DNA from 3 places in the Brevundimonas sp. 374 genome. Region 2 is predicted to be linked to each of the others. Evidence: predicted binding sites of a transcription regulator. Region 2 holds the regulator's gene; each other region holds the start of a gene.
The links. Region 2 encodes LexA, which represses DNA repair genes until DNA is damaged. Its sites were predicted from a motif close to ATGTTCNCNANNTGTTCT; they were not measured.
Positions count from the first base shown of each region.

Region 1: a site for LexA is predicted at 3,087-3,104, ahead of dinB (DNA polymerase IV). Genes of this name have one in related genera too.
Region 3: a site for LexA is predicted at 2,140-2,157, ahead of BLR19_RS13720 (ImuA family protein). Genes of this name have one in related genera too.

Region 1 covers NZ_FNKT01000007.1:63,894-69,024, forward strand. Annotated here, with positions in the region: gene BLR19_RS13850 (arylesterase) at 44-613, shown strand; gene BLR19_RS13855 (exodeoxyribonuclease III) at 618-1,391, shown strand; gene BLR19_RS13860 (alpha-ketoglutarate-dependent dioxygenase AlkB) at 1,436-1,996, opposite strand; gene dinB (DNA polymerase IV) at 1,993-3,066, opposite strand; gene BLR19_RS13870 (error-prone DNA polymerase) at 3,177-5,131, shown strand, end outside.
Region 2 covers NZ_FNKT01000001.1:587,717-592,847, reverse strand. Annotated here, with positions in the region: gene gltX (glutamate--tRNA ligase) at 1-302, opposite strand, end outside; gene BLR19_RS02915 (ComEC/Rec2 family competence protein) at 370-2,487, shown strand; gene lexA (transcriptional repressor LexA) at 2,468-3,166, opposite strand; gene trpC (indole-3-glycerol phosphate synthase TrpC) at 3,284-4,078, opposite strand; gene trpD (anthranilate phosphoribosyltransferase) at 4,075-5,112, opposite strand; gene BLR19_RS02895 (anthranilate synthase component II) at 5,115-5,131, opposite strand, start outside.
Region 3 covers NZ_FNKT01000007.1:41,825-46,955, forward strand. Annotated here, with positions in the region: gene BLR19_RS13695 (hypothetical protein) at 1-89, shown strand, start outside; gene BLR19_RS13700 (hypothetical protein) at 91-537, shown strand; gene BLR19_RS13705 (SOS response-associated peptidase) at 537-1,244, shown strand; gene BLR19_RS13710 (DUF1810 domain-containing protein) at 1,270-1,710, opposite strand; gene BLR19_RS13715 (hypothetical protein) at 1,707-2,045, opposite strand; gene BLR19_RS13720 (ImuA family protein) at 2,185-2,940, shown strand; gene BLR19_RS13725 (Y-family DNA polymerase) at 2,855-4,372, shown strand; gene BLR19_RS13730 (SemiSWEET family sugar transporter) at 4,570-4,851, opposite strand; gene BLR19_RS13735 (DUF3182 family protein) at 5,081-5,131, shown strand, end outside.

The DNA of each region.
Region 1 (5,131 bases), on a different contig from region 2:
TCGGCCTGCCCACCTCATCATCCCGCGACGGAAGAGCATTTTCGTGATCGACGCTGAGCAGGTCGTAACGCTTCTCGGCGACTCGCTCACCGCCGGCTATGGCCTCAGGCCGGCCGAAAGCTTGCCGCGCCAACTGGCGGCGCGATTGGCGAGCGGAACGCCTCCGGTTCGCGTCATCGGCGCGGGCGTGTCCGGCGATACGACAAGGGATGGCTTGCGACGGCTCGATCGGGACGTGCCGGCGCAAACGAATCTTTGCGTCGTCGCCTTGGGCGCCAACGACATGATGCAGTTGGTCCCGGCCGATTACGTCAGGGATAATCTTCTGTCGATCATCGACAAACTCCAACAGCGCAACATCCCCGTTTTGCTGAGCGGCATGCGGGCGCCGCCCTGGTTTGGCGCCTACGCCTGCGCGTTCGACGCGGTCTACCCCGAGGTCGCTCGCGCAGCGAGCGTGCCCCTGATGCCCTTCCTGATGGAGGGTGTAGCGTTGCAGCCGGCCTATGTCTTGCCGGACCGGATCCATCCCAACGCCGCCGGCGTGGGCAAGATGGCCGACACCCTTGCACCCCATGTGCGATCCGCCCTGGCGGCCCTGCGGACGCCGTGACGGGATGCGGCTGGCCACCTTCAACATCAACCGCGTCAATCGTCGCCTGCCCAATCTCCTCGCCTGGCTTGAACAGGCCCAGCCGGACGTGGTCTGCCTTCAGGAGCTGAAGGCGACCGACAGCCAATTTCCGAATGCCGAGATCAAGGCGGCCGGCTACGATGCGGCCTGGGTTGGCGAACAGCGCTGGAACGGCGTCGCAATCCTAAGCCGCATCGGCGAGCCGGTCGTGACCCGACGCCGGCTGCCCGGCAACGCCACTGATCCCCAGGCCCGTTATATAGAGGCGGCAGTCAATGGCGTGTTGATCGGCTGCCTCTATTTGCCCAACGGCAATCCCAGGCCCGGGCCCAAGTTCGACTACAAGCTTGCCTGGGCCGACCGGCTGATCGCCCATGCGGGGACCCTCTACGCCACTGCAGCGCCGGTCGTGCTCGCCGGCGACTACAATGTCGTCCCGACCAACGCCGACATCTACAACACCAGTTCGTGGAAGGCCGACGCCCTGCTTCAGCCCGAGAGCCGCGCGGCCTTCAAGCGCCTGCTGGACCAGGGCTGGACCGACGCCCTGCGCGAGCGTTTCCCGCACGATCCGCCGCCCTGGACCTTCTGGTCCTATTTCCGCGAGGCCTGGTGCCGCGACGCCGGTCTGCGGATCGACCATGTGCTGCTCAACGGTCTCGCGGCCGAACGGCTGACCGACGCCGGCGTTGATCGCGCGGTGCGCGGCGCCGAGGGCGCGAGCGACCACGCGCCGGTCTGGATCGAGCTTGCCTGACCCAGCCGATCCGGACCGCTGGACGTCAGTCGACCCAACAATCGTCAAGCCGTCAGGGTCCGGAAGGTGATGGAATAGCGAAAGGCTGTCATAGGTGTGATAGAATGCTCCCAGGCAGCGCGCGCCTCTCCTGACAGGCGATAGACCGAGCCGCTCGCCAGCGCCGCATTTCGACGTAGAAAGCCCGCCCCCTGGCGACGGCGCAGCCGCATCACGCAGGGCGCAAGTAAGGACACGCCCAGGATTTCCCCATAGACGGGGCGGTCGCGATGCCAGCCGATGCCGGCGCCCGGCGCATATTCATTGACCAGAACCTGCACAAAGGCCGCGCCTTTCAGATCGAGGCGGCCCGCCAAGCGCGCCATTAAGGTCGAGAGAAACGCCGGCCAACCCGCGCCATCACCCCCGCGGTCGAAGGCGGCGATCCGGCGATGACCCAGGTAGCCCAGATGTTCATAGGGTTTGAACGCCAGAGTCTGGAGCGCGGCGACAAGCGCGGCCTGTTCAGGCGCCGACAGGACGCCGGCCCAATAGTCAAAGCCCGCCACCACGGGCGTGCGCGCGGGTGCATCGTCGAACAGGTCGATTTGCGATAGTTCGGTCACGCCAGGACCAGTTGGTTCACCGCGGCGCCGGTCGTCTCCAGATTGGACAGGCTCACACCAACCAGGCGCACGCCCCGGCTTAGCGGGTAGAGGGACCGAACCAGCACCCGACTGACCTCGTGCAGGGTCTGGCGGGAGGCCACGGGCTCGGACTGGGACCGGCTTCGCGTCGACTGCTGGAAGTCCGCCCATTTGACCTTGACGGTGACCGTCCGTCCGCGACTGCCGGTCTGCTCGCACCAGGCCCAGACATCGTCGGCCATGGCCCCCACCCCGGCCTCTATCGCGTCCGGATCAGTCAGGTCGGAGGCGAAGGTAGTTTCCGACCCGCTCGATTTGCGCGTCCGGTCCGGATTGACCGCCCGGTCGTCCTGCCCGCGCGCGATGGCGTAATACCAGGGCCCGGACTTGCCAAAATGATGCTGGAGAAAGGCCAGGGACTGGCGGCGCAGATCCGCGCCGGTGCGGATTCCTAGCCCTTCCATCTTGGCGGCGGTCACCGGCCCCACGCCGTAGAACCGCCGGACCGGCAAGTCTTCCACGAAGGCCTCGCCGCGCCCGGGCGCCACGACGAACTGGCCGTTCGGCTTGTTCTGGTCCGACGCCAGCTTGGCCAGAAACTTGTTGTAGGAAACGCCCGCCGAGGCGGTCAGGCCGGTCTCTTCAAAGATCCGCCGCCGGATTTCCTGCGCCGTCGCCGAGGCGGTCCCCAGGCCTCGCCGATCGGCCGTCACATCGAGATAGGCCTCGTCTAGAGACAGAGGTTCGATCAGATTGGTGTAGTCCGAAAAGATCGCATGGATCTGCGCCGACGCCGCGCGATAGACCTCGAAGCGCGGCGGGACGAAGACGAGGTTTGGACACTTCCGCTGGGCGGTTGTCGAGGGCATGGCCGAACGCACCCCGAACCGCCGCGCCTCATAGCTGGCGGCGGCGACCACGCCGCGCGCCGCCGCATGACCGACCGCCACGGGCCGACCGCGCAGGGCGGGATCATCCCTCTGTTCCACGGAGGCGAAGAAGGCGTCCATGTCCACGTGGACGATCTTGCGGGTGGCGACGCCGGACATGCAGCCTGCATATCAAGACGAGAACAAAAAGAAAACATTTGTCCAAGGCGACGCTTGCCATTCTGTTCGCCGGAGTGCTGTCGGGGAGATCAAACAGCCGCCTGATCCCTATGTCCTACGTCGAGCTCCAAGCCACTTCGCACTTCTCCTTCCTGCGCGGCGCCAGCAGTTGCGAGCTGCTGTTCGAACAGGCGCGGCTGTGCGGGCTTGAGGCCCTCGCCATCGTAGATCGCAACTCGCTGGCCGGAATCGTCCGCGCCCACGAGGCGGCCAAGGCCTCCGGCGTACGGCTGATCGTGGGCTGCCGGCTTGATCTGATCGATGGGACGGGGGTGCTCGTCTATCCGACCGATCGGCCGGCCTACTCCCGACTCACGCGCCTGCTCTCCCTGGGCAAGCGCCGCGCCGGCAAGGCCAAATGCCACCTCGACTGGTCGGATCTGAAAGATTGGTCGGAGGGCCTTATCGCCATCCTGGTACCGGACGAGGCGGACGAGGCCTGCGCCGCCAATCTGCGACGGCTGAAGGCGACCTTTCCCGCGGGCGCCTATCTCGCCCTGACGCTGCGGCGACGCCCCCGCGATGCCTTGCGGCTGCACGACCTGTCGACCCTCGCCGTCCAGGCCGGCGTGCCGACCGTCGTGACCAATGACGTCCTCTTCCATCATCCCGACCAGAGACTGCTGCAGGACGTCGTCACCTGCGTCCGGCACGGCTGCACCATCGACGAACTGGGCCTCCGGCGCGAACGCCATGCGGATCGCTATCTGAAGCCGCCCCACGAGATGCACCGCCTGTTCAAGGGCTATCCCGAGGCCCTGGCCCGCTCGGTCGAGATCGCCGGCCGGTGCCGCTTCTCACTCGACGAACTGGCCTATCAATATCCCGACGAGGTCTCGACGCCGGGCATGACGCCGCAGCAGACCCTCGAACAGCTGACCTGGGCCGGAGCGGCGGATCGGTATCCGGAGGGTCTGCCGGACAGTGTGCGCAAGACCCTGCGTCACGAGCTCGATCTGATCGGCACGCTGGACTATGCGCCCTATTTCCTCACGGTCCACTCGATCGTGCGCTTCGCCCGCAGCCAGGACATCCTGTGCCAGGGCCGCGGCTCGGCCGCCAACTCCGCCGTCTGCTATGTGCTGGGCATCACCTCGATCGACCCGGGCCGCAATGATCTGTTGTTCGAGCGCTTCGTCAGCCAGGAGCGCCGTGAGCCCCCGGACATCGATGTCGATTTCGAGCACGAGCGGCGCGAGGTCGTCATGCAGTGGATCTTCGAGACCTACGGCCGCAACCACGCCGCCCTCTGCTCCGTCGTCACCCGCTATCGCTCGCGCGGCGCCCTGCGCGACGTCGGCAAGGCGCTGGGTCTGAGCGAAGACCTGATCAAGACGCTGTCGTCGCAAGTCTGGAGCTATTCCAGCGAGGGCGTCGAGGACAAACATGTCGCGGACCTGAACCTCAATCTGGAGGACCGGCGGCTCCGCCTGGCGCTGGAGCTGTCGCGCCAGCTGATCGGCGCCCCGCGCCATCTCAGCCAGCACCCCGGCGGCTTCGTCCTGACCCGGGATCGACTGGACGACCTGGTCCCGATCGAGCCGGCGGCGATGAAGGATCGCCAGGTCATCGAATGGGACAAGGACGACATCGACGTCCTCAAGTTCATGAAGGTCGATGTGCTGGCGCTCGGCATGCTCAGCTGCATGAAGCGCGGCTTCGACCTCTTGGCCGAGCACAAGGGGATTGCGCTCGACCTCGCCAGCATCCCGGCCGAGGATCCCCGGACCTATGCGATGATCCGGAAGGCCGACACGCTCGGGGTCTTCCAGATCGAGAGCCGGGCGCAGATGGCCATGCTCCCGCGGATCAAGCCGCGCACCTTCTACGATCTGGTCATCGAGGTCGCCATCGTCCGTCCCGGGCCGATCCAGGGCGACATGGTCCATCCCTATCTGCGCCGCAGAGAGGGCAAGGAGGACGTCGTCTATCCCAAGCCCGAGCTGGAAAAGGTGCTGGGCAAGACGCTGGGCGTGCCGCTGTTCCAGGAACAGGCCATGCGGGT
Region 2 (5,131 bases):
TAGGCGTGGCCGGTTTCGAGCAGTTGATCGACCACCTCGCGGTGGCGGTCGGCCCGGCTGAATTGAAACACCGGCTCGTCGTCGGCGAACAGCTCCAGCCAGCTCAGGCCGTCAAAAATGGCCTTCACCGCCTCATCCGTCGAGCGTTCGCGGTCGGTATCCTCAACGCGGATCAGGAAACGCCCAGCGTGTCTCTTGGCGTACAGCCAGTTGAACAAAGCGGTTCTCGCCCCGCCGATATGCAGATAGCCTGTCGGCGAGGGGGCGAAGCGGGTGACGACAGTCGAGGAAGGTGAGGTCATGGGGGAGGCGTCCGTAAGCGACGCCCTTATACGCCCCGATGCGGCAAAACCCACCCCTGCTGCGCGATTGCGCGCCTGGCTGCACGCCGAGGTCGCCGCCCAGACCCTGAGATGGCGGCTATGGGCGCCGGTCGCATTCGGCGCGGGTGGGGGGGGCTATTTTGCCCTGCGAGCCGAGCCGGTCTTGTGGCCCTTGGTGCTGGGGGCCGCCTTGACCTTTGGGCTGTGGGTCGTGGCGCGTAGGCGCGGCTGGTCGCGGCGTCTGACTTGGCTGCTGTTGATGGTGGCCTGCGTTTCAGGTGGGCTGGCGGCGGCCAAGGTGCGCACCGAAGCCGTCGCCGCGCCGATCGCGCCCGTGCTCAGCGAACCGACCGTGATCGAAGCCTGGGTCGTCGATGTCGACAGCCCGGGGCAGCGAGGCGCGCGGGTCGTGATCGCGCCGGTCTGGATCCGGGGACTGACGCCCGAACAGACGCCGGTGCGCTTGCGAGCGACGGTGCGGGGCCACCCTCCACGGCCCGGCGAAGCGATCCGCCTGTTCGCCATTCTGAATCCGCCGCCTGCGCCGGCCAGCCCCGGCGCCTACGACTTCGGCCGGAACGCCTTCTTCCAAGGCATGGGAGGCGTGGCGTTTGCCTTGGGCGAAACGCGTGGGGCTGAGCTAGCCCTTCCGCCGTGGCGACTTCGACTTGAAATGGCGGTCAACGGCGCACGCTTCGCACTGGCCGAGAGGATCGTCGCGCGGCTCGGCGAACGGACCGGCGGGATCGCCGCCGCCATGACGACCAGTCACGAAACCTGGATCAGTCAGGAGGACATGGATGTGATGCGCGATTCCGGCCTGGCGCACATCCTGTCGGTGTCAGGGCTGCACATGGCCATCGTCGGCGGGTTCGTCTTCTTCGCTGTACGTCTGGGCGTGGCGGCCTTGCCGTGGCTGGCGCTGCGGATTCCGGGCAAGAAGGTCGCGGCGGTGGCCGGGCTGACGGCGGTCGGCGTCTATCTGATCGTGTCTGGCGCGCCGCCGCCGGCCGAGCGGGCGGCGATCACCGCCTCCATCGCCTTTCTCGCCATCCTGCTGGATCGACAGGCGGTGACGATGCATGGCCTGGCTGTGGCGGCCTTCATCGTTCTGGCGATCCAGCCTGAAGCCATCGTCACGCCGGGCTTCCAGATGTCGTTCGCGGCGACGGCGGCCTTGGTCGCCTTGGTCGAGGCTTGGCCGAAGCGCCCGCGCGAAATATCCGCGCCCTTGCCGATCCTGGCAGTCCAACGGCTGGGCGGGTGGCTGACGGCGGCTGTGGCGGCCAGCGTCGTCGCAGGATTGGCGACGGGACCTTTCGCCATGCAGCATTTCAACCGCACCGCCATGTACGGACTGCTGGCCAATCTCGGCACGTCGCCCGTGGCGGACTTCATCCTGATGCCCGCGCTGGCTTTGGGCGCAGCGCTTGAGCCTCTGGGGCTGGGGGGACCGTTCCTGGCGGTCGCGGGATGGGGCGTGGATCTGATGCTGGCGATCGGCGCCTGGACGGCGGGATTGCCCGGCGCGGTCAGAACGGTCGCCAGCGCGCCAAATTATGTCCTGCCCATCGCCTTTCTGGGCGTGCTGTTCGTCTGTCTGTGGCAGGGCCGCCTGCGCTGGTTGGGACTGCCCTTTGCAGCCGCCGTCCTGATCTGGCCGCGTGAACCGACGCCGGACCTCTGGATTGGCGACGGCGGGACAAACGCCGCCTTTCAGCGTGATCAGGCGGCCGTCGTGGTCCGGCCTGGCGTGCGCGAGTTTGCGGTGGATCTCTGGTCGCGGCGACGAGGGCTGACCATGACGGATCGCTCGGAGACGGGCTGGGTCTGCGACCGCTTCTCCTGTCGACCGGACACCAATGAGGCGGGTCCCGTGGCGATCTGGTGGGGGCGGAAGTCGCCGAGCTCAGATCAGATGGAGACGTTATGCCGCGCAGCGCCCGTCGTCAGCGTCCGCGCTGTCGTCACCTCAATTCCAAGCGCCTGTCAGGATCGCCTTGTCCTGGACGGCGTGGACTTTGCGCAAGGCGGGGCGGTCGAGTTGTGGCGCGTCAGTTCGGGTGGGCCGAACCGGTGGCGCGCGGTGTGGACGGCCGACGTGCGCGGCGACCGTCCCTGGACGCGTCAGTCCGACCCGAAGGTCAGTGATACCGGCGCATGAGGCCGACCAGCTTGCCCTGAACGGCGACTTGATCGGAGCCGTAGATCTTGGTTTCGTAGTTGCGGTTCGCGGGTTCCAGCGCGATCGACGCCCCCTTCTTGCGAAGGCGCTTCAGCGTCGCCTGCTCCCCCTCCACCAGAGCCACCACGATCTCGCCGGAGGCGGCGTTGTCGGTCGATTTGATCACCACCATGTCGCCATTCAGGATACCGGCTTCGATCATGGAGTCGCCTTCGATCTCCAGCAGGTAGTGCTCGCCAGAACCCAACATCGATTCCGGAACCGGATAGCGGGCGGTTTCATGCTCGATCGCGTCGATCGGCGTGCCGGCGGCGATCTTGCCCATCAGCGGCAACTCGCGGGTGTCGTTGGCCGCCATCGGGGCCGCAGGTCTGACACCGCCGCCGCCCTCGATGACGTCGGGCTTGAACCCGGCGCGACCGCGCGGCGCGCCGGCGGTCGCCTGTTCGGGCAGTTTCGTGACTTCCAACGCGCGGGCGCGGTGAGCGAGGCGGCGGATGAAGCCGCGTTCCTCCAGCGCCGTGATCAGCCGGTGAATGCCGGACTTGGAGGCCAGATCGAGCGCCTCCTTCATCTCGTCGAACGAAGGGGAGACGCCGGTCTCCTGAATGCGTTCGTGGATGAACATCAGCAGTTCGTGCTGTTTGCGCGTGAGCATCGCCAAGCCCTTATGCGCCCGCCGACGAATCGGAACGGGCCGTGAACATCTGTCGATGTTCTGTAAGTGTTCCTTGCTAATGTCAACTTAACGGCGGGGCTTGCCGCCGCGTGTCGATCAGGCGGCCAGCAACTGACGGGTCGCCGCCTCGACATCGGCCTGCCGCATCAGGCTCTCGCCAACCAGGATCGCCTGGGCATGCGCGGCCGAAACGCGCGCCACGTCGTCGGGCGTGAAGATGCCGCTTTCGGCGACCAGCAGAGCCCGAACGGGGCTGAGCATCGACAGCCGCTCCGTGGTTTCCAGATCGACCTCGAACGTGCGCAGCGAGCGATTGTTGACCCCAACCAGATCGCCGCCGAGCGCACAAGCGCGCGCCATTTCCTCCTCGTCGTGGGTCTCTATCAGCGCATCCATGCCGAACCGTTCGGCTTCCGACAGCAGCTCGGCGGCCAACCGGTCATCGACCATGGCCAAGATGATCAGGATGCAGTCGGCGCCCAGGGCGCGGCTTTCGGCGACCTGCCAGGGATCGACCAAGAAATCCTTGCGCAGGCAGGGCAGGGCGACGGCCTCGCGGGCCTGGCCCAGATAGGCGTCGTCGCCCTGGAAGCTGGGGCCATCGGTCAGGACCGACAGACAGGCCGCACCGCCGGCCTCATAGGCGCGGGCCAGGGCCGGCGGATCGAAATCGGGCCGGATCAGGCCCTTGGACGGGCTGGCCTTCTTGATCTCGGCGATCAGGGCGGGACGACCGGTTTCCTCGCCTATACGTTCCAAGGCGGCGCGAAAGCCGCGCGGAGCCGATGCGGCGCGGGCCAGGGCTTCGATCGCGTCCTGCGGAGTCGCTGCCTTGCGGGCGGCGACGTCCTCGCGCTTGTAGGTGGCGATACGATCCAGAACGTCGGTCATGCGGGCTCTTCGCTTTCCAGCGGCGTGGAGGTGATGCGGGCCAGGCGATCCAGCGCCTCGGCGGCTCGACCGTCGTCGATGGCGGCAGCGGCGAGCGCGGCGCCGTCGGCCAGATCGACCGCGCGATCGGACACGACGAGGGCGGCGGCGGCGTTCAGCAGCACGATGTCGCGGTAGGGTCCGGCCGCGCCGGCCAGAAGCGCGCGCAGGGCGACGGCGTTCTCTTCGGCGTCGCCGCCACGGATGTCTGCGATAGAGGCGCGCGACAGGCCGGCGTCCTCAGGCGTGACCTGGAAGCGACGAACCGCGCCGTCCTTCCATTCGGCGACGTCCGTGGCGCCGGAAGTCGCCAGTTCGTCCAGGCCTTGGCCGTGAACGGTCCAGGCCCGGGTGGCGCCAAGCCGGCCCAGCACCTCGGCCAGCGGCTCCAGCAGGCGCGGATCATAGACGCCCATGACCTGTCGCCTTGCAGACGCCGGGTTTGAAAGCGGGCCCAACAGGTTGAAGACAGTGCGAAAACCAATCTCGGCTCGCACCGGCCCGACATGACGCATCGCCCCGTGATAGGCCGGCGCGAACAGGAAGCAGATACCGGCCTCGTCCAGCGCCTTCTTCTGCTGCGCCTGCGACGCCATCAGGTTCACGCCCAGGATCGACAGTACGTCGGAAGAGCCTGATTTCGAAGACATCGCCCGATTGCCGTGCTTGGCGACCTTAAGACCGGCTCCGGCCAGAACCAGGGCTGCGGCGGTCGAGATATTGTAGGTGTGCTGACCGTCGCCCCCGGTGCCGCAGGTGTCGATCACCTCATAGGGATGATCCAGCGTCAGGGCGGCTTCACGCATGGCGCTCGCGAAGGCGGCGATCTCGTCCACGGTCTCGCCGCGCATCCGCATGGCGGTGACGGCGGCGGCGACTTGCGACGGGGTCGGCTCGCCGCGCAGGCAGGCGGCGAAGAAGTCGTGCGCCTGCTGGGACGTCAGGGAATGGCCCTCGACCAGTCGGGCGAGGATCGGCTTGAACCCGTCGCCCATGGTCAGGCGGCCGCGAGGC
Region 3 (5,131 bases), on a different contig from region 2:
AAGCGGAGGACGCCTTCGACATGGAGGTCATCGCTTCGCTGACCGATCCCATCATCATGGACATGCAGCGTCGCGGACTGATCGACTGACATGGCGGCCAAGCTGAAGGTCTTCACCTGGTCCGACGGCTTCCATGCCTTCACCGTCGCCACAAGCTCGCGACCCAAGGCTTTGGAGGCCTGGGGCTCAAAGCAGGATCTGTTCGCAACCGGCCTGGCGAGCCAGCTTTCCGGCGGACCGGATTACGAGGCCGCCCTAGCCTCTCCTGGCGAGGTCGTCGAGCGCGGGCTTGCGATCGATGTCGGCAAGATCGGCAAGGCGAAACCCGCCAAACCTCGGGAACCGTCCAGGGCGAAGGCCGCCAGGATTGAAAAGCTGAAGACGGCGTTGGCCGATTTGGACGAACGCCGTCAGGCCGAGATGGCTAATTTCGAAGAACGACAGGCCGCGCTGAATCAGGCGCGTCAGGAGGCGGAGACGACCTATGAGGCGGAGCGCAAATCCCTGGCTGCGGCTCTGAAAAAGGCCAAAGCCTGATGTGCAACCTGTACCGCCAACGCTCCGGCCCCCAAGCCATATTGGATGCGGCGAACGCCATGCGATCGACCGTCGGAAACCTCGCGCCGGGCGACGTCTATCCCGACTATCCCGCGCCGATCGTGCGCTGGGAGGGCGCAGAGCGCATTCTGGCTTCGGCGCGCTGGGGCATGCCGTCATCCCAGAAGATGATCTTCGACAATGCGACGAGACGTGCCGACAAGCTAAGGGCCAAAGGCGGCGAGGTCGACTTTCAGAAAGTCCTCGAGTTCGAACCCGACAGCGGCACGACCAACGTCCGCAACACCAGCTCCGGCCATTGGCGCCCATATCTGTCGCCGGCATCTCGATGCCTGGTGCCTTTCACTGCCTTCAGCGAACCGGGCCGTGATGCGGCCGGAAAATACCAACCCGTCTGGTTCAAGCTTGCGGGAGACGAACCCAAGCCGCTCGCCTTCTTCGCCGGCATCCACCTCCAAGCCCACACGAGCGTCCGCAAGATCAAGACCGGCATGGAGACGATCGATGTCTTCGCCTTTCTGACGACCGAGCCTAACGCCGAGGTCGGCGCGGTTCACCCCAAGGCCATGCCGGTGATCCTGACGCAGTCCGACGAGATCGAGGCCTGGATGACGGCGCCGTGGGAGACGGCCAAGGCGCTGCAGCGCCCGCTGCCCGACGGCGCTTTGTCAGTTATCGACGCCTAGGCCACGTAAAGCCTCTGATAGTTGTTTAAAGACGATCCGGTCCCGTCCTGGCGGTCAACACAAGTTCTGCGGTCAACGGATCAGGCGAAAGGCCCCAACGTGCGAGCGCCGCATCGAACACACTCGGATCGGGCGCCACGGCGGCAAACAGGGTCATCGACGAGCGGAATTTGAGGTCATCGGGCGATCCGAACAGCTGATGCACCGAAACCGCCGGCGCTGTGGTCGCGCTCTGGGCAGCGCGGATGAGACGCGCCCCTAGAACGGGATGCAGCAGATAGGCTTGCGCCTCCGCGAGCGATCCGATCCCATACAAGGCAGCCGTCGAAGACCGTCCCAACGACCGCGCCTGGGGGAAGACGAACCACATCCAGTGGCTTGTCTTGCGACCCGCCGCGAGCTCGGCCATCGCCGTTTCGAACACGGGGTCTTGAGCTAGGACGAAACGGTCGAGTGCTGTGGTCATTCGGGCGCTTCGCCCAGACTGGCGAACCAGTCCGCATAGGTGGTGTTTCGCGCCATGTGCCGATTGAGATCCGGCGAGCCGTCGGTCCACCACACCGGGCCCCGCTCCCCCAATCCGACCTTGGCCTTGTCGACGCTGCGCCTCGCTGCGGCCAGTGCGTCCGTATCCTCAGACGCCAGCGCTGTCCTCGCGGCCCGGCGCGCCGACATCAGATCATGCACCAGCTTATCCCTCGCCTCCGCCGATAGAGCGGGATTGGAGCACCGCCACAGCCGGCCTCGCACCACGAAATAGCGGCCGTCGGGGGTCGTGGGATATCGGAGGGGCTGCGTCATCGTCGGGACAACGCACAGCGAACCGGGATGGCGCCGCCCACAGGGCGATCCACAACGCCGTTGCGATCCGCCTTGACTCTCATACGCTCAAATAAGAACAAACACGGAACATTTAGCTCGCATTCGGTTTCAGGAGAATATGTCCGCCGCCCCACCATCCTTCCGGGCGCTCCGCGCGGAGATCGCACGCATCGAGGCGGGTCGACGTCCGCCTGGCGGCGTGCTGCCGTTCGGCCTGGCCGCGCTTGATCGCCGGCTGCCCGCCGGCGGCCTGGCGCTCGGCGCGCTGCATGAGGTGGCCGGCGGCGGTCACGGGGCCATCGACGGGGCCGTCGCCGCCTTGTTTACGGCCGGTGTGGCAGCGCGCACCCAGGGGCCGGTGCTCTGGTGTGTGACCCGCCCGGACCTGTTCGCGCCGGCGCTGGAGCAGGCGGGGCTGTCCTCGAACCGAGTCATCTATGTGGAGGCCGGCGACGAGGCCGGATTGCTGGCCGCCTTCGAGGACGGCCTGCGTCACGGCGGCTTCGGCGCGGTCGTCGGCGAAGTGGCCCGCCTGTCCATGACGGCGTCCCGGCGGCTGCAGCTGGTCGCCCAGGACACGGGCTCGCTCGGCCTGGCGGTGCGACGATGGCGTCGTCAGGCCGAGGCGGCGGACTTCGGCCAGCCGACCGCCGCCGCCACCCGCTGGCGGGTCACCGCCCTGCCCTCCGCCCCCCTGCCCGTGCCCGGCGTCGGCCGCCCGCGCTGGTTTGTCGAACTGATCCGTTGCCGCGCCGGAGCCTGCGCGGATTTCGAACTGGAAGCCTGCGATGAGACGGGTCGTCTCGCTCTACCTCCCCACCTGGCCGACCGATCGGCTGCGACGCCGTCTTGGACCCGACGCGCCGTCGCCTGATACGCCGATGGTCCTGGTCGGGCGCCAGGGCCGCAAACGCGTCGTTCTGGCCGCCGACCTCGCCGCCCGCGCCCATCGGCTGCATCCCGGCATGGCCGCGACCCAGGCCCGGGCCCTGGTCGCCGATCTTGTCCTCCATCCCTTCGATCCGGCAGGCGACGCGGCCGCCCTGGACCAGCTCGCCCTTTGGGCGCTGCGCCGCTATGCGCCGATCGTGGCCGCCGACCCGCCGGACGGCCTGGTGCTCGACGTCACCGGGGCCGGTCACCGCTATGGCGGCGATGAGGGCCTGCTCGAGGATCTGATCGCCCAGACCGCCGCTGTCGGCCTGGGCGCCCACGCCGCCCTCGCCGACACCTGGGGCGCCGCCCATGCCCTGGCCCGCAACCTCGCCGAACCGACGATCGTCGTCGCGCGCGGGGGGCCTGCCATCCGTCGCCTGCCCTTGCGCGCCTTGCGCCTGCCCGCCGACATGGTCGATGGCCTGGGACGTCTGGGGATCGACACCATAGGCGAACTGGAGGCCAAGCCTCGCGCGCCTCTGGCCCTGCGCTTCGGGCCGGAACTGATCCGCCGACTGGATCAGGCCTACGGTCGCGCCCAGGAGCCGATCACCCCGATCGACGCTCCGGAACTGATCCAGGTCCGGCGGGTCTTCGCCGAGCCGATCGGCGCGCCCGAGACCCTGGCACGCTACACGCTGAAACTGGTCGAAGCCCTGAGCGAGGCGCTCGAGGCTCAGGGGCTTGGCGCGTCGCGGCTCGACCTGCGGTTTGAACGGATCGACAACCGGACCGAGGCCGTCCGCGTCGGCCTGGCGCGCCCCGTGCGCGATGTCGCGCGGCTCACACGCCTGCTGTGCGACAAGATCGAAACCGTCGATCCTGGTCTCGGCGTGGAGGCCATGGTTCTGGCCGCACCGGTCGTCCTACCGCTGGACTGGTCGCCGAGTTCCGGCGATCTGGGCGGCCCGGCGACGCCGGACATCGGCGATCTCGTCGATCTGCTCGCCAATCGTCTCGGCCCGCAGAACCTGTATCGACTGGCCCCCGCGCAGAGCGACGTGCCGGAACGCTCGATCCGCAAACTGCCGCCGACCGCGCCGCCGGTGCCGGAAACCTGGACGCGACGCTGGCCGCGCCCTTCCCGGTTGCTCGCCCAACCCGAAGCCATCGAGGCCGTCGCGCTTATGCCCGATCAGCCGCCGGTCGCCTTTAGCTGGCGCGGCGTTCGTCATCGCGTCAGGCGCGCTGACGGTCCTGAGCGGATCTTCGGCGAATGGTGGCGGCGTGACGGCGAACGCGATGCGGTGCGCGACTATTTTCAGCTGGAGGACGAAGCTGGCGCGCGCTTCTGGGTCTTTCGACGCGGCGATGGCGAACAGTCTCAGACCGGCGATCTCAGCTGGTGGCTCCACGGGCTCTTCGGCTGACACCTTTCGACCGGGGTCAATGTCAATCTCGAGTGGTCCGCGCTGTCTCGGAATTGCTGACCGTCGGCCTTGGCTGCCGCTTGTTGATCGGACAAATAGCATGTCTGCATGGCCCTCCCCAGCAATACCGGTTGTACCGGGCCACGTCTGACAGGCACGGGCAAGGCGAGGGATACGCGGTAGCCGGTAGATGCAACCTAATGCCCGTCAGGATCGCCATCGCGAAACCGCCACTTCATGATCAGGACGCAGGCCGCCATGACCAGGGCAAAACTGTTCGACACAGCCACCGGCCAGGCTCGGGTCATGACGCCATAGACCACCCAGAGGATGAAACAGGTGACGGTGAGCGAATAGGTCTTGAGGCTGACCGAAGACGCGTCGCGCTCTTTCCAGATTTTGAGGGCTTGGGGCGCAAAGCTCGTGATCGAGCAGACCGCCGCCGCTGTACCCACAATGTTGGCTGTCAGGTCGCTCATGGAGGGGCAACGGCGCCCCTTGGGTCACCGTTCCTGTGTGCGAAAACGCACCTCTACAGTGGCGAAGCCGCGCGGGGATAGGACGTTTCCAATCCCGATTTCTGCCCCCGTCGCGGCGCCGGCCTGTCCTCTCAACGACGACGCCTCAGCTCTCGCAAAAAAGAAGGACCGGGTTGCTGAACCGTTGACCCGTCTTGGGGTTGACCCTCGGCAGGGAGCGCTGACCGCCATGACCATCGTCAATCCATTGGGCGTCGCCCCGATGCCTTCGTTTACCAAT